2 regions of the Salisaeta longa DSM 21114 genome follow, and region 2 is predicted to be linked to the other one. Evidence: riboswitches for the same ligand, from Rfam matches in the RefSeq annotation. Region 2 holds a riboswitch; the other holds the start of a gene.
What was found. A riboswitch is a leader RNA that binds a small molecule or an ion and turns the genes downstream of it on or off. The one in region 2 is predicted to bind S-adenosylmethionine.
Positions count from the first base shown of each region.

Region 1: linked by a shared signal. The riboswitch ahead of SALLO_RS0102905 (O-acetylhomoserine aminocarboxypropyltransferase/cysteine synthase family protein) and the one ahead of SALLO_RS14470 (Na+/H+ antiporter NhaC family protein) in region 2 are both predicted to bind S-adenosylmethionine.

Region 1 is NZ_ATTH01000001.1:675,354-684,010, forward strand. It holds gene hslU (ATP-dependent protease ATPase subunit HslU) at 1-1,086, shown strand, start outside; gene SALLO_RS0102900 (SIMPL domain-containing protein) at 1,198-1,872, opposite strand; SAM riboswitch class I at 2,180-2,307, shown strand; gene SALLO_RS0102905 (O-acetylhomoserine aminocarboxypropyltransferase/cysteine synthase family protein) at 2,480-3,814, shown strand; gene metX (homoserine O-acetyltransferase MetX) at 3,912-4,967, shown strand; gene SALLO_RS0102915 (T9SS type A sorting domain-containing protein) at 5,357-6,364, shown strand; gene SALLO_RS0102920 (hypothetical protein) at 6,361-8,241, shown strand; gene SALLO_RS0102925 (S9 family peptidase) at 8,379-8,657, shown strand, end outside.
Region 2 is NZ_ATTH01000001.1:375,626-384,282, forward strand. It holds gene SALLO_RS0101660 (alpha/beta fold hydrolase) at 1-881, shown strand, start outside; gene SALLO_RS0101665 (GNAT family N-acetyltransferase) at 986-1,465, shown strand; gene SALLO_RS0101670 (DUF192 domain-containing protein) at 1,478-1,963, shown strand; gene SALLO_RS0101675 (DUF192 domain-containing protein) at 1,990-2,511, shown strand; SAM riboswitch class I at 2,647-2,759, shown strand; gene SALLO_RS14470 (Na+/H+ antiporter NhaC family protein) at 2,850-4,211, shown strand; gene SALLO_RS14475 (amidohydrolase family protein) at 4,300-6,087, shown strand; gene SALLO_RS14480 (amidohydrolase) at 6,133-7,512, shown strand; gene SALLO_RS0101695 (amidohydrolase family protein) at 7,554-8,657, shown strand, end outside.

The DNA of each region.
Region 1 (8,657 bases), 300 kb from region 2:
ATGGTGCGCGATGAGCACAAGGCCGAGGTGCAAGAGCGGGCCGCCGAGCGGGCCGAGGAGCGTATCCTTGACTTGCTGGTGCCGCCGGCCGATGACGGATCGAGCGACACGGGCTCCGGCGGATTCTTCGTCATGGAGGATGCCCCCGCAGCCAACGACACGTCTGGCGACGCGTCGGCCACTGCCACCCGCCGCGCGCGCACTCGTGAGAAATTTCGCGAGAAGCTGGAGCGGGGCGAGCTGGACGACCGCGAGGTCGAGATTGAGGTGTCGTCGGATGCGTCGTCGCCCATGATGCAGGTCTTCGGCCCGATGGGCATGGAAGAGATGGGCGTAAACCTCCAAGAGCTGTTTGGCAACATGGGCCAGCAGCGCAAGAAGCGCCGGGTGCCCATCGAAGAGGCCCGCGAGCTCCTGACGCAAGAAGAGGCGCAGAAGCTCATCGACATGGAGCAGGTGAAGGAAGACGCCCTGGAGCGGGTCCAGAACGCTGGGATCGTCTTCATCGACGAGATTGACAAAGTGGCCGCCGGGCACAGCCGCAAGGAAGAAGGTGCCGGCGTGTCGCGGCAGGGCGTACAGCGCGATCTGCTGCCCATCGTGGAAGGGTCTACCGTCACCACCAAGCACGGCATGGTGCAAACCGACCACATCCTGTTTGTGGCCAGCGGCGCCTTTCACGTGTCAAAGCCCAGCGACCTGATTCCTGAGCTGCAAGGCCGCTTCCCGATCCGCGTGGAGCTTAACAACCTCGACGAGGAGGACTTCTACAAGATCCTCACGCAGCCCAAAAATGCGCTCATCAAGCAGTACAAGGCGCTACTGGCGGCAGAAGACGTGACGATTGAGTTCACGGATGGCGGCGTGCGCAAGCTTGCATCCATCGCGGCCCACGTAAACAGCGAGGTGGAAAACATCGGCGCGCGGCGCCTGCACACCGTCCTCACGACGCTGCTAGAGGACATCCTGTTCGACGTGCCCGAAGAGCTCCCGCCCGGCGCGCACGTCGAGGTCGATGACGCCATGGTCGAGGAGCGACTCGACTCGATTGTGTCGAACCGCGACCTGAGCCAGTACATCCTGTAACCTGCACGCAGCCGGCCCAAACGACGGAGCATAAACCAGCGAGCGGAGCGCCCGATGGGAGGCTCCGCTCGCTTTTTGTTGCAGCCTAGGGGTCAGCGCCTGCGGGTGCAGCTACGGCGCGTCGGTGAGGGCAAACGCCACCTGCACCCGGGCCGTGACCTCAATCTCGCCGGCCGCGAAGGCATCGGGCGTGCCGCCGCTCGCTGTCGTTTGCTTCATGAGCGCCGCATCGTAGGCCATGCGCGGCTGCGGAAACGAAAGATTCTCCTCGCTGATTTGCTGTACCGGGCCCAGCGCGGCGCCCAGCGTACGGGCCAGCAGATCGGCCTTGGCGCGGGCCTGCGCGGCGGCTTGCTGCAACGCTTCATTCCGGGGCGCATCGCGGTCTTGCACCTCGTAGGTGATGCCTTCAACACGGTTGGCCCCCGCATCCACCACGCGCGCCAACAGCGTCGGCAGTCGGTCGAGGGCGCGCACCGTGACCGTCACGTAGCGCTCCGCGGTGAAGCCCTTCGTCTTGTGCGTGCGGGTGTCCTCGTCGTACACGCGGTTGGGCTGCAGGCGCAGCGTAGTCGTTTGAATCTGGTCCTCGGGAATGTCGAGGGCGCGCACGGCGTTGAGCGCCTGGGCGGAGGCTTCGGCGTTGGTCGTGCGGGCCGCTTGGGGCGTCGCGGCGGTGGTGGAGATGCCAAAGCGCACCTGGGCCTGATCGGGCGGCACCGTCACGGTGGCTTCGCCACTCACGGTCACCTGACGCGGGGCGCGCTCTTGGGCAGCAGCGGGCATAGCAACGAGCAGTCCGAGTCCGAGACAACAAAGATGCAGCAGGGAAGGTCGCATAAACGTGCGGCGGTTGGAGCATGTACGGGCGATACGCCTCCATGAAACGAAGCAGCAGCGGCGTTATTGCACCGGGTACGTTCCAACAGCACGCGCGCCGGGGCTGTTCATCTATGGCACGGGGCGTGTGGGGTTCGCGGCGCGGCGGTGTTGCAGCGACGTTAAACCCCCTGGACGGGCGCCGGGCGGGGCGGCGGAACCGAGGCGTCCCGGCTTCATTTACCGGCGTGAACAACCAGCAGCCCCGGCTGCTGACTCATCCAGAAGAGTGGAGGGTGCAGGCCCTACGAAGCTCTGGCAACCGCCCGCTGTCGATCCCGGCACGGGAAAGGTGCTACGTCCTGCCTCGCACGTGACAAGTGCCGCGAGGGAAGATGAGTGGAAGGGATTCGTTGCCTGTGTAGGGTGCCATCCTCTTCTGCCGTCGCGCGGACGAGGATTTTTCTATGCCTCGTCGCGCCGGATCGCTCGTCGGTGGTGCCCGTGCGGCAGGCCGCCGCTGCTCTTCTGGATGCTGAACTTTCGATGTTCTGCATCCAACCTCGTCTTACGCATGGCAACGTCTGAATCCAACGCGAAGCGCCCGCTTCACTACGACACCTTGCAGGTGCATGCCGGCCAGGAGCCCGATCCGGCCACCAACGCCCGCGCGGTGCCCATTTACGCCTCCACCTCGTTCACCTTCGATGATGCCGCCCACGGGGCCGATCTGTTTGCCCTGAAGGAGTTTGGCAACATCTACTCGCGCATCATGAACCCCACCAACGACGTGTTCGAGAAGCGCGTGGCTGCGCTTGAGGGCGGGGCGATGGCGGTGGCCACGGCCAGCGGGCAGTCGGCCCAGTTTCTCACCATTGCGACGCTCGCGCAGGCCGGCGAAAACATCGTCGCCTCCAGCCACCTGTACGGCGGCACCTACAACCAATTCAAGAACACCTTTCCGCGCCTGGGCATCGACGTGAAGTTTGCCGACGGGCCCAATCCGGAGCAGATTGCGGACTTGATCGACGACCAAACCAAGGCGGTGTACGTCGAAACGATCAGCAACCCGCGGTTTAGCGTGCCCGACTTTGCCGCCATTGCCGACGTGGCCCACGATCAGGGCGTGCCGCTGGTGGTGGACAACACCTTTGGCGCTGCCGGATACCTGTGCCGCCCCATCGACCACGGCGCCGACATTGTGACCGAGAGTGCGACGAAGTGGATTGGCGGCCACGGCACAACCATCGGCGGCGTGATTGTGGATGCGGGGACGTTTCCGTGGGACAACGGCCGCTTTCCGCGATTTACCGAGCCCTCGCCCGACTACCACGGGCTGAAGTTCTGGGAGGCGTTTGGTCCGGAGGGCGTGCTGGAGACCAACGTCGCGTTTGCTATCCGCGCCCGTGTGGAGGGGCTGCGCGACGTGGGGGCGTCGCAGAATCCCTTCGGCTCGTTCTTGCTGCTGCAGGGGCTGGAGACGCTTTCGCTGCGCGTGCAACGCAGCGTGGACAATGCCCTGGCCCTGGCGCAGTGGCTGTCGGCGCATGAGGCGGTGTCGTGGGTGAGCTATCCGGGCTTGGAGGACCATCCGTACCACGAGCGGGCGTCGGAGTACCTCACGCACGGGTATGGCGCGGTGCTCGCCTTTGGCGTGGAGGGCGGCACAGCCGCCGGGCAGGCGTTTGTGGAAAACGTCGAGCTGGCCAGCCACCTGGCGAACGTGGGCGATGCCAAGACGCTCGTCATCCACCCGGCCTCTACGACGCACCAGCAGCTGGCCGACGAGGAGCGGCGCGCCGCGGGCGTCATCGACGACCTGGTGCGGGTGAGTGTGGGCATCGAGCACATCGACGACCTCACCGCCGACTTCGATCAGGCGCTCCAGCGCGTGCCGGTGACCGCCTAACCAGCCGCCTCACGGAATGGCGTGCGGCCGTGCCCCGCGCCGGCCGCGCCATCCGCGGGGGCTTCCGTATGTCTCCTCTCGTTCTGCCGTCTCTCCTATGCCAACCCTCACGTTTGATCGCCACACCCTCGAATCGGGGGCCGTGCTGCGCGACGTTCCCGTGACGTACCGCACCTGGGGCCAGCTCAACGCCGCCGGAACCAACGCCCTGGTGGTGTGCCATGCCCTCACAGGCACCTGCGACGTTGCCGACTGGTGGGGCCCGCTGCTCGGCCCGGGGCGCGCGCTGGATACCGACCGCTACTTTGTGGTGTGCGCCAACGCGCTGGGGTCGCCTTACGGCACCGCATCGCCGCTGACCCCCAACCCTGCCACCGGCCGCCCGTACGGCCCCGATTTTCCCGCCGTCACCATCCGCGATACCGTGCGGCTGCACCACCGGCTGGTGCGCCGGCTGGGCGTGCGGCACGTCGCGGCCGTCGTGGGGGGGTCGATGGGCGGGATGCAGGCGCTGGAATGGGCCTTTACCGGATCGTTTGTGCAGGCCCTCGTGCCCATCGCCGTAGGCGGACGCCACACCGCCTGGCAGATTGGGTGGAGCGCAGCGCAGCGGGCCGCCATCGCCGCCGATCCGGCGTACAACGACGGGCAGTACACAGACGAGCAGCCGCCCGCCGCCGGCCTGGCGGTAGCCCGGCAGATGGCGATGGTCAGCTACCGGTCGCAGCCGTCGTTTGACGCGCGCTTTGGGCGGTCGCTGCAGCATCCGGGCGGTGATGGCGCGGCCGGCGCCGCGGCGCCGTATGCGGTGGAAAGTTATCTGCAGTACCAGGGCGACAAGCTAGCCGACCGCTTCGATGCCAACTGCTACATGGCCCTCACGCGCCAAATGGACACGCACGACGTGGCGCGCGGCCGGGGCGCGTACGACGAGGTGCTCGCCTCCATCGCGCAACCCGCCCTCGTGGTGGGCATTCCCTCCGACGTGCTCTATCCGCTGCGCGAGCAAGAGGAGCTGGCCCGGCACATGCCGCGGGCCACGCTGGAGACGCTCCACACGCCGCACGGGCACGATGGCTTCCTGATTGCGCTGGACGCGCTGAACGACCTGCTGCGTCCGTGGCTGCAAACGCACGTGCCGGCGGCCGCGTGATGGGCGCTGGGGCCTGCTCGTTCGGGACGGGAGCGTGGGGGCCTTTAGGTCATCCCGCAGGGGAGGCCGAAGGTCATGCCTGTGGTGCAATCTCCGCAGACGAGCAGGAACGCACCATGCAATGAAAACGAGGTTTGGGCCTTTAGGTCATGCTGGAAGTGAGGCCTTTAGGTCATGCCGCAGGGGGGGGCCGAAGGTCATCCCTGTGGTGCAATCTCCACGAACGAGCAAACCCTGCTGCGGGTACACGCAAAACTTGCATCTTTTCTCGTCGATGGGCTAGATTATGTTGTGAATAAAATCCCCGGCGCACGTGAGTTCACGCACCGTGGATCATCCATTGCATCGGTCGAATCAGTTCTAACGCGCACACACAGAGCCAGCACAGCATGTCGTATTTCCGCACGTCGCATCACCGAAGGCCACAGGGCAGCTCGCGCAGATTCCGGGCGCTCGCGCGTGTCGTGGCGTGGATGGCCCTGCTGGGCGCGGGCCTGCTGGGCGTCGCCACCACCCGCGCGCAGACGTTCGACACCAACGTGGCGAAGAACGCCCTTCCGGGCACCGCAACCAACACCGTCGTCGCCCCCCCCGCGTTCTACAACCCCAGCGGCGCAGACGGCACCCTCGGGACCCTCGACGACGACTTCCGTGGCGACAAAACACAGGGCAGCCCCCTCCTGGATGCCGCCGAACCGGCGTACACGGCGCTTCCGGTGGCGCTCAACGAGCAACCCTTCGTCGATAGCTCGACCCTGCAAGAAACCGGCGACCCTGCCGACCGCGACCTTGGAGCCTTCGAGTCGCACAGCGACGCGCTGCCCGTTGAGCTTGCGTCGTTTAGCGTGCGCTATGCCCCCAACGCGCCGGGCCCCGGCGACGACGAAGTCCGCGTGGCGTGGCGCACCCTCAGCGAAACGAACAACGCGTACTTTGCCATCCAACGCAAAACAAAGGAGGGCTGGGAGCGCCTGAAGCGCGTGCCCGGCGCCGGGTCTACCAACCAGCCCCAGTCCTACCGCGCGGTGCTTCGCGTTTCTCCGGGCGCGGCCCCCCTCCGCTACCGGCTCCGCCAGGTGGATGCCGACGGCGCAGCGACGTATACCGAGGCCATCACGCTGGAGCGCGTCGCGGCCGGCAACACCGTCACCGCCTATCCCAACCCGAGCACGGGGCGCGTGACGCTCGCCATCGAGGCGCTGCGACAGGGCACGGCGGATCTCACCATCTACAACCTGCTCGGGCAGCGCGTGCATCGTGTGGACGATGTGCGCATCGCGGAAGGACAAACGCAACAAACGGTGCATCTGCCAGCGGTAAGCAGCGGGCAGTACTTCCTCCACCTCACCTACGAAGACGGGCGCACGGCCACCGAACGACTGACGATAGTGCAATGAACAAAGCAAACACCCCCCTCACCTACCTCCTCGCAGGCATCACCGCCCTCACCACGCTCGGAGGCACACAGCAACCACAACAACACAGACAACAAACAAACGCGCAACACACGCACTACGTCGACGAAGACGCACAAGGCGCAAACAACGGAAACAACTGGGGAGACGCATACACCTCGCTCCAAGACGCGCTCAGCGAAGCAGAACAAACCAATGGGACCGACGCAATCTACGTCGCAGAAGGCACATACACCCCAGACGAAGGAAACAACGTCGAACTCGGCGACCGCACCGCAACGTTCACCGTGCCAAGCGGCGTCTCCATCCACGGACGATTCACCGGAACCGAAACCAACCCTGAAGACCGCCTCCTCGCACGCGGCGCAAACCCCACCACGCTCAGCGGAGAAATCGGAGGGGTCGGAGCAGCAGACAACAGCTACACCGTCGTCACACTCAACGGCGGAACACTCGACAACGTCCGCGTCGCACACGGAAACGCAGACGGACCCGACGAGCTCAGACGCGGCGGCGGCATAGACGTGGAAAGCGGCCACCTCCACAACGTATGGGTGCAACAAAACCAAGCAGAACAAGGCGGCGGGCTCTATATCGACGGCACCGCAACCCTCGAAAACGTCGTCGTCAACGAAAACCAGGCGCCGGAAGCAAGCGGCGTACTCGTCACCGACGGCTCAAGCACGATCTCACACCTCACCCTCCGAGACGACATGACCATCGTCGACAACGACCCCATGCGGACAACGGACAACACCGTCGTCGCAAACAGCGTCCTCGACGGAAACGTCGACGTCCTCACACCGAAACAAAACGTGATCGACTTCTCCCTACACGAAGTCGGAGAAGACCTCTACGACACCGGGGACGCCCCCGGAACACTCGAAGAACTACGCGTCACCGTCGGAGACGACACGTACACGACGGATATGACAGACGGCTCCGGAACCGTCACCGTTCCCACGACTCGACTCACAGACTCCCTGCGCGTCACGATGAGCGACGACGACTACATCAGCACGTGGATGCTCAACCGCACTGGGAGTGAAGACGCACCGGACCTCACCATCACAGGGGCAGCCCGAACGGAGTTCGCGCCCGAACCCGACTACCAGAGCAACTACGACAAAAACACGCGGAGTCCAGATTTTAAGAACGGAACGGCTGGGAACGCGACGAATGGGAACGAGAACATCGAGTTCCCCGCAGACAACATCGACACGAGCTACGAAGTCCGCGTCATCCCCAAGACAAGCCCTGAAGGATACAGCGTCTACGGCGAGTACTTCCCCCACCTCAACGGAGGGAGGACGAAACGGTGGACGAGCCTGGAAGGCCTCGACGAAGACAAAGTCTACCTCTACGACGCCGGGCAGAGCCAAGCATTCTTCGACCGCGCACGAAAAGCATACGCAGACATACGAAAAATCATACCAGTCCCAACGAGCGACGCGAAACGACTGACGTTCGACCCACTCGAACAAATCTACGAGGACCGGAATAACGCACTCATAACCCGTATAGAAGAAGGGCCACCAGGAAACGGGGTTAGACCACGAGGACGGTTCATCGAAAACTCAACTGCAAGCTTTAGTACATCAAGTGGTCAAGCTACGTTTTTATCTGAGATTTACAGTTCATTCACTGGGTATGACACTGCGTTTAGAAACGGAGTGCAGTACGAGCCTAACGACACGCTGTTTGAGTTCACACCGCAAGGAGAACCATATTTCAACAACGACGCGGAGTTCATGGTACGCATCACGTACAGCACGTTCTCCGCCAGCAAGTTAGGTAGACGAAGCGAATCTCCTTTTTTCTTCCGTTCCTCTGGTTCCGCTCATCCGGTTCGTCGCTAAACCGCCCACCGCCTACGGGCTGTGCCACAGCGTTCAAGCTTGAGCCAACGGCCCCGGGACATGCCGTTGCTTGACGTCCGGCGCGATGCGCGCTATACTACGGGTGTTCGATGTTGTGTCCCCCGCCCCGCCCCCTTATGCGCACGCTCCTCACGCTTCTTCTTGCCTGCTGTACCCTCGCGCCCGCGACCGGCCAACCGGCCGCGCAGTGGACGCCCGCCCTCTCGATGCGGTATCAGAGCATCGCGGGCACCGATGTGTCGCCCCAGGGGAAGCATGTGGCCTATGTCGTGCGTTCGGCCATCATGGACGACAACACGTCGACGTTCCGCTCGCAGATTCACGTCGCCGCCGCCGACGGCTCGTCCGCCGTGCAGTACACGTACGGCACCGCATCGGCGTATGCCCCGGCGTTC
Region 2 (8,657 bases):
CGCCTGCCCCCGATTCGCTTCCGCACTACCCGGCCGACGTGCAGCACGTGCAGGTGGGCGACTATCGCACGGCCTACGTGGACCGCGGCGACGGGCCGGTGCTGTTGTTTGTGCACGGGCTGGGCTCCAACCTGTCGCTTTGGCGGACGGCACTGGACACGTTTGCCGAAACGCATCGGGTGGTAGCGCTCGATCTGCCCGGCTTTGGACTCTCGGAGAAGGCCGACGTGCCGGCGACCATGCCGTTCTTTGCGCAGCACGTGGCGGCGTTTATGGACACGCTGGGGATTGCGCGGGCGACGTACGTGGGCGTTTCGATGGGCGGGCAGGTGGGGCTTACGCTGGCGCTCTCTGCGGAGGCGCGCGTGGCGCGGATGGTGCTGGTGTCGCCGGCGGGCATCGAGCAATTTACCGCGGAGGAAGCCGCCACGCTCAAGCAGCTCACCACCCCGCAGGCCATCGCGCAGTCTACCGATGCGCAGGTGGCGCAAAGCGTGCGGGCCAACTTCGACACGTGGTCGCCCAAGCACCAGTGGCTGATCGAACAGCGGCATGCCCTTGCGCAGCGCGACGACTTTTCGGCGTATGCCGCGGCCAATGCGCGGGCGGTGGCGGGTATGCTCGACGGCGCGGTGTACGACCGCCTCGATACGCTCTCGATGCCCATGCTGGTGCTCTTTGGCGCCGGCGACCGGCTCATCCCGAATCCGTATTTGCATCCCGAGCAGACCATCGACGACGTGGCGGATGGTGCGCGCGCGGCGCTGCCGTCGGCTACCGTAACGGTGGTGGAGGACGCCGGGCACCTGCTCATGCTGGAGCGTCCCGCGGCCTTCCGTACCCACGTGCGCCCCTTCCTGCAACAGACGCGCACGCCCTAAGGCGCGCGCCGGGCGCTGACACGAGGCGCGCCCCACATCCAAACACTGACGCGCGTCGCGGGTCTATGGGAGAACACCCATCTGCTGCAGACCCCGGCTTGCCTATGCCCCTCATTCGGCCCGCGCAGTCCGACGACCTCCCCACCGTGCGCGCCCTCTTCACGGCGTATGCCGAGGCCCTGGATTTTACGCTCGACTTTCAGGGCTTCCAGGAAGAGCTAGACGCCCTCCCGGCGCCCTACAGCGCCCCGGCGGGCACCATTCTTTTGGGCGAACTGGACGGAACCATTGCGGGCGTCGTTGCGCTCAAACCGCTGACGGTCGACGGCGCGGCAGACGCGGCGTGCGAGATGAAGCGGCTGTACGTGCGTCCGGCCTACCGGGGCTACGGCCTGGGCCGCACCCTGGGCGCAGCCATCGTGACGGCGGCCTGCGAGCGGGGCTATGCCGCCATGTACCTCGACACCGTCGCCTCGATGCACGCGGCCCGCGCGGTGTACCGGTCGCTGGGCTTCTCGCGCACGGAGGCTTACTACCATAACCCGCTGCCCGATGTGGTGTACATGAAGCGTTCCCTCACCTAATCTCCCGTGTCTATGGTTCGTTTGATGCTTGCGGCGTTCTTCTCCGGCGTGCTCTTTGCGCTGAGCGGCTGCACCCCCGATGCGGAGCCAACCGGCGACGCCGCCACCGGCTTCACCGCCGAAGGGCGGCTTGCATTTCTGGCGCCACAGGGCGATACGCTGACGACCATCGCCATCGAAATTGCTGACACGCCCGACACGCGGGCCCGCGGACTCATGCGCCGCCGCTCGCTGGGCTACAACCGGGGCATGCTGTTCATCTACGACGTGCCCGACACCAACGGCATGTGGATGAAAAACACCCCGCTGCCGCTCGACATCATCTTTGTGAATGAGCAGAAAGAGGTGATTAACATCGCGCGCCGCACCACGCCCTTCTCCGAGACGCCCATTCGTCCGGACCAGCCGGCGCTGTACGTGGTTGAGGTGCGCGCCGGGTTTGCGAAACGATTCGGCATCACGTCCGATACGCGCCTGCAGTGGACCCGCACGTCGTAGTTCCCCCGCACCGTTTGCCGCCTCGCATGCTTGTACGCTCTCTTCTTCTCGCGCTCCTCGCTGGGTTGCTCCTTGGGGGATGCGCCAACGACGGGCAGCAGACGCCGCCCGCTTCGTCCTCGTCGGACGACACGGCCCGCACGATTCCCTTCGACCCCGAAGGCACGCTGGCCGTGCTGCAGGGCCGCGATACCACGGTCACGCTCACCATTGAAATTGCCGAGACCGATTCGGCGCGCACGCGCGGGCTGATGGAGCGTACGTCGCTGCCGGAGCGCTCGGGGATGCTGTTTCCGTTTCCAGAGGAGCGCACGCAGAGCTTCTGGATGGCCAATACCCCGTTGCCGCTCGACATCATCTACATCAACAGCGACTCGCAGATCGTAGACATCGCCAAGTACACGCAGCCCTTCTCCTCGAAGAACATCACCTCGGATGCCCCCGCGCAGTATGTGCTGGAGGTATCCGCCGGGGTGGCCGATAGCTACGGCATTTTGGTGGGCGACGCGGTGCGGTGGACGCGCACCGAGCCGACCCAAACGCCCTAACGCTTTGCGCTAGCCTTCACACAAAAGCCATCGCAGCCCATTGGCTTTTGCACAACGCGCAGATCGAGTACACGTTGGCGCTCGTGTTCTATCGATGCATTCCACAGCTTCCGCGTCCATGACGCGATGTTGACGCATTCATCCAGAAGGGCGGAGGGATCAGGCCCCGCGATGCCCTGGCAACCGCTGGCGCTCATGCGCCGGAACGGTGCCACATCCTGCCTTGCCGTGGCAAGGAAAGATGACCACCAGCGCGCTCCGCGTACGTATGCGGCGCATGGCTTCTGCACTTCTGGGTGAGCCCCTTACCGTCCTTTTGCTCTCACCCGCTCCCTGCAATGACGTCTACCGATTCGCCGCGCGCCTCGGCTACGGCGCTGCTCCCGCTCGTTCTGTTTCTGGGCCTCTTCTTTGGCGTTGGGCTGTACCATCAGCTCAATGGCACCGACTACGCATTCTACCAGCTGAAATCGCCCGTGGCCATCCTGCCGGCGCTGGCCCTGTCGGTATGGCTGGGGCGCGAGCGCCTGGAGGAAACCTTCGACACGTTGCTGCGCGGCATCGGCGACAAAAGCATCATCCTGATGTGCCTGATCTACCTGCTGGCCGGGGCGTTCTCGACGGTGATGGAAGCCATTGGCGGCGTTGCGGCGACGGTGAACCTTGGGCTGGCGTACGTGCCCTCGGCGCTGTTGCTGCCGGGCCTGTTCGTGATTAGCGCGTTTGTGGCTACAGCCATGGGTACGTCGATGGGCACGGTGGCCGCGGTGGCCCCCATCGCCGTGGGCCTCAGCACGTCCACCGACCTCTCGACGCCCCTTACGGTGGGCACGGTCATTGGCGGGGCGATGTTTGGCGACAACCTGTCGGTCATTTCCGATACCACAATCGCTGCCACCCGCACGCAGGGCTGCTCGATGCGCGACAAGTTTCGGGCCAATGTTGCCATCGCGGTGCCGGCGGCGCTGGTTACGGTGGTGGGCCTGGGCATTTGGGCCGATGCCCCGGCGCAGCCCACCGGCGGGGCCTACACGCTGGTGCAGGTGCTGCCGTACCTGGCGGTGCTGGGCCTGGCCGTCGCGGGCCTCAACGTGCTCATCGTGCTCAGCACCGGCCTCGTGCTGGCGGGCGGCGTCGGGCTGTGGGCGGCGGGCTACGGGTTGGGGACGTACGCCAAAGACATCTACGCGGGCTTCGAGAGCATGATCGAAATCATGCTGCTGTCGATGCTGATTGGCGGCCTCGGCGCGCTCATGAAACAGCAAGGCGGCCTGCAGTGGATCACGAACCAGATCGTGGGCTTCACGCGTCGCGTGGCCGGAAAAGATCCGCGGGCGGGTGAGCTGGGCATCGGCGCGCTGGGCGCGTTGGGCGATGCGCTAACGGCCAACAATACCGTCTCGATCTTGCTGGCGGGCGACGTGGCCCGCTCCATTGCCGAGCGCCACAACATTTCCCCGGCACGCAGCGCCAGTATGCTCGACATCTTTGCCTGCGTGATGCAAGGGTCGCTGCCCTACGGCGCGCAGTTTCTGCTGGCGGGCTCCATCGCCGGGCTCTCGCCCCTGGCGCTGGTGGGCACCGTGCACTACACCTGGATCTTGGGCCTCTTTACGCTGGGCGCGATCTTTTGGGGCTTCCCCAAGCGCTACGCGGCGGTGCCTGCATCGACCGTGCCGGCGGCTGCGGAGGCCTCTTGACCGGCGCTGCGCTGCCGTCTATTGCAAAAGACGTGCAACGCACAACAGAGCGCGGGGGCCGGGGCTGCAAATGAAGGACGCAGCGCTTATGTTAATCATCCACCCGGATCTACTCTTCACGGATGCCTCGCTTCGTATGCTGTTTGCCCGTCGCCTCTTTGCTGTGGCCTGTGCGCTACTTCTGGTGGGCGGAAGCCCGCTCAGCGCCCGCGCCCAAGACGACCCGTTGCCCGCGGTTACGCGCACGTTTGCCATCACCAATGCCCGCGTCGTGCAGGCGCCCGGCCAGGTGCTAGAGCGGGCCACGGTGGTGGTGCGCGACGGCCTCATCGAAGCGGTGGGCCCGTCGGTCGACATTCCCTTCGACGCGCAGCGCATCGCGGGCGACTCGCTCACCGTGTACGCCGGATTCATCGACGGATTCGGCCACATTGGCATCGACATGCCCAAGCCTAAGGAATACGACGTTGAGCGGCCGGGGAGTCCGCCGCCGGGACGCGCGGGCATCCAGCCGGAACGGCGGGCCGCTACGTTTTTGGATCCGTCGGATGCTTCGGTAGGGGCATGGCGCAAGATCGGCTTCACGACGGCGCACATTGCGCCCGAGGGGCAGATGCTCCCGGGGCAAGGGGCCGTGGCGCTGCTGGCTGGTGCACAGCCCAGCGCCATGATTTTGGAAGCGCCCACGAGCCTGTACGCGCAGCTGGAAGGGTCGCGGGGCGACTGGAACTCGTCGGTCTACCCCAGCACCCCGATGGGCGTGCTGGCCCAATTCCGCCAGCTGTACCGCGAGACGGCGCGCCGCCGCACCCTCCTGCAGCAGTACGAAACGTCGCCGCGCGGCATGGAGCGCCCGCCGCACGATCCGCAGCACGACGCCTTGCTGCCGGTGGTGGCCGGCGAGCGTCCGGTGGCCTTCTTTAGCGAGGACGTTCTGGACATCCACCGCATCCTGGCCCTGAAGAACGAACTGGGCTTTCCGCTGATGCTCACCGGCCTCAACGAGTCGTTTCGGGCGGTGGAGGCGCTGCGGGATGCCGACGTTCCGCTCTTTTTGACCCTGGCGCTGCCCGATGCTCCCGATGCCGTGGTGGAGGACTCGGTGGCGGCCGCACCGGTCACGCCGGCGCCGCAGGGCAGCTTCTTTGAAACCGACCTTCGCACGCGCTCGCATGAAGACGTGGGGGCCGAGGCCGACGCGTTGCAGCGCCGCCTGAAGGCCGAGGTGCAGCGCTACTACGCAACGCCCGCTACGCTGCGCGGCGCCGGCCTGCGCTTCGGGTTTAGCTCCAAGAACGCAACGGCTACCGACGTGCGGGCCAACCTACGGCTGATGCTGCAGCATGGCCTCTCGGAAGACGCGGCCCTCGCGGCGCTCACCACCGATGCGGCCGCCCTGCTGGGCCTTAGCGACCGTCTGGGCACCGTCGAAGCGGGTAAAATCGCCAACCTGGTCGTTACCGATGGCAGCTACTTTGCGAAAGACACCAACGTAACCCACGTATTCGTCGAGGGCCGCGTGTTCGACTATAGCGCCGAGGAGGCGTCGGGCGGCGTCACGGCCTCGGTGGAGGCGTTGGTGGGTGCGTGGTCGTACAGCGTCGACACGCCGCAGCAAACGTTTACGGGCACCGTCACGCTGTCGGGCACGCAAGAGACGCTCAGCGGCACGATTACCTCGCCGGCGTCGGGCGAAGCAACCCCGCTGGAAGACCTCTCCTTTGACGGGACAACGCTCTCGTTTGCGTTTGATGCCGGCGAGATTGGCACGGTCAGCTTCAGCGGAACCGTGCAGGGCGACACCGTCGATGGCTCGGCGTCGTCGTCGTACGGCACCTTCCCCATGATGCTCGAACGCACCGACGCGCCGCAGTAGCCACCGCCTGCTCCCGCTCGCTTCTTTTGGTACTTCTTTAAGCCCATGACCCGACTGCTTCTCCTGCTCCTTTTCGTGCTTGCCGCTGCGCCTGCGCAGGCGCAAGACCTCCTGCGGGCCAATGCGCCCAACGATTGGCTGATCACCAACGCGACGGTGCTCACCGTCACCAACGGCGTCCAAGAATCGGCGGACATCCTGGTGCAAGATGGAAAAATTGCCGCGGTGGGCTCCAATCTCTCGGCGCCCGAGGGCATTGCGACGTACGACGCCAGCGGGCAATACGTGATGCCGGGCATTGTGGATGCGCATTCGCACATCGCCATCAGCAGCGTGAACGAAGCGACCGCGCCGGTGACGGCCCAGGTGGGCGTGGGCGACGTGCTCGATCCGTTCGACGTTGCGCTGTACCGCGCCCTGGCGGGCGGCGTTACTACCTCGCACGTGATGCACGGCTCGGCGAACGTGATTGGCGGGCAGAATGAGACGATCAAGCATCGCTACGGGGTGATCACGCCGGATGCGCTGCGATTGGAGGGCGCGCCGCGGACGATCAAGTTTGCGCTGGGCGAGAACCCGACGCGCGTGCATGGCGAGGGCAACGAGGTGGTGCCGCAGACGCGGATGGGCGTCGAGCAGGTGATCCGCACCACGTTCCATAAGGCGCAGCGATACATGGCAGCGCAGGCGGCCTACCGGAACGGCGAGCGCGACGCGCCGCCGCCCCACAGCGAGCGAATGGACGTTATCGCGGACATCTTGCGGGGCGAGGTACTGGTGCAATGCCACTCCTACCGCGCCGACGAAATCTACATGCTGATGGAGGTGTTTGAGGATTTTGGCGTGACGAACTACACGTTCCACCACGTCAACGAAGGATTTAAAGTGGCCCCCGAGCTCGCGGCGCACAACGCCGGGGCCTCCATCTTTTCCGACTGGTGGGCCTACAAGTTCGAAGTGTACTACTCGACGGCCTACAACGCCGCGATCCTGACGAAGAATGGCGTTACGACCTCCATCAACTCCGACTCGCCCGAGCTCAACCGGCACCTGTACCATGAGGCGGCCAAGGCGCAGCACTACGGCGGCCTCTCGGACACGCAGGCGCTGTCGCTCATCACGATTAACCCGGCGCGCCAGCTTGGCATTGCCGATCGGGTCGGCTCCATTGAAGTGGGCAAAGACGCGGATCTGGCCATCTTTAACCGCCACCCGCTATCCATTTATGCCATTGCGCAGCGCACGTATGTAGACGGCGTGGTGCGCTTTGATCGGCAGAATGACCCGGACGATATGCGGCTGCGCGTGAACCCGGAGCGTCCCGTGGAAACGGCGTACGACTGGTCGGACACGGGCAAGCGCCACGGTAGCTGCATGCAGGGCACGGGCCTTCATGCCACGCAGCGCGGCCTGTACTTGAAGTAACGCCTCCCTCGCCGCTCGCTCTTTTACGGACCTCTTTTGCTATGCGCCTCCTTCTTACGTTTTGCCTCACGCTCCTCCTCACCGCGCCGCTCGACGCGTCTGCACAAAAGACGCCCGGCCGGCAGGGCACCTTTGCGCTTACCAACGCGCGCCTCGTGACCGTTACGAGCGATACGATTTCCGGCGGTACCCTGGTCATCCGGGCCGATACCATCGCGGCCCTCGGGACGAACGTGGCGGTGCCCGACGATGCCGAAGTGATCGACTGCACCGGCCTCACCGTGTATCCGGGCCTGATTGACAGCGGCACGCGGCTGGGCCTGGTGGAGGTGGGCTCGCTCTCCGAGACGCGCGATTACAACGAAATCGGCGATCTCACCGCGCACATGGACGCCCTTACGGCGGTAAATCCGAACTCGGTCAACATCCCGGTTACGCGGGTCAACGGCATCACCACGGTGCTCGCGGAGCCGTCGAACGGCTTGCTGCCGGGCGCGGCCTCCATGATTGACCTGCACGGCTACACGCCCGATCAGATGCACCGGAGCTTTACCGGGCAGGTGCTCAACTTCCCGTCGACCGGCCGGCGCGGCTGGTGGGACGACCGCAGCCCGGAGGAAATTGAGAAGCAGGCCAAGAAGGCCATCAAGAAGCTCAGCGACGTGTGGGACCGGGCCGAGCTGTATGCGCGCATCGACTCGGCCGCTGCCGCGGGCGACCGGCGCGCGCCCACCTACGTGCCCAGCATGGAGGCGCTCCTCCCGGTGGTGCGGGGCGAGCAGGCGCTCATCATCAAGGCAAGCAAGGCCTCCGACATCACCAAGGCGCTGGAATGGGCCGCGGCGCGCGGCCTTACCGATCAGGTTATTTTGAGCGGTGCGCAGGAGGGCTGGCGCGTGGCCGATGCCATTGCAGCCGCCGGCGTGCCGGTGCTCGTGGGGCCGGTGCTGTCTGTACCCACGCGGCCGTCGGACCGGTACGACAAGGCATACGCCAATCCGGGCTTGTTGGCCGAAGCCGGCGTGCAGCTTGCGATTCGCACCGGCGGCGCCGAGAACGTCCGTAATTTGCCGTACAACGCCGGGTTTGCCGCGGCCTACGGGTTGGGCAAAGCCGCGGCGCTCAAAGCCGTGACCATCGCGCCG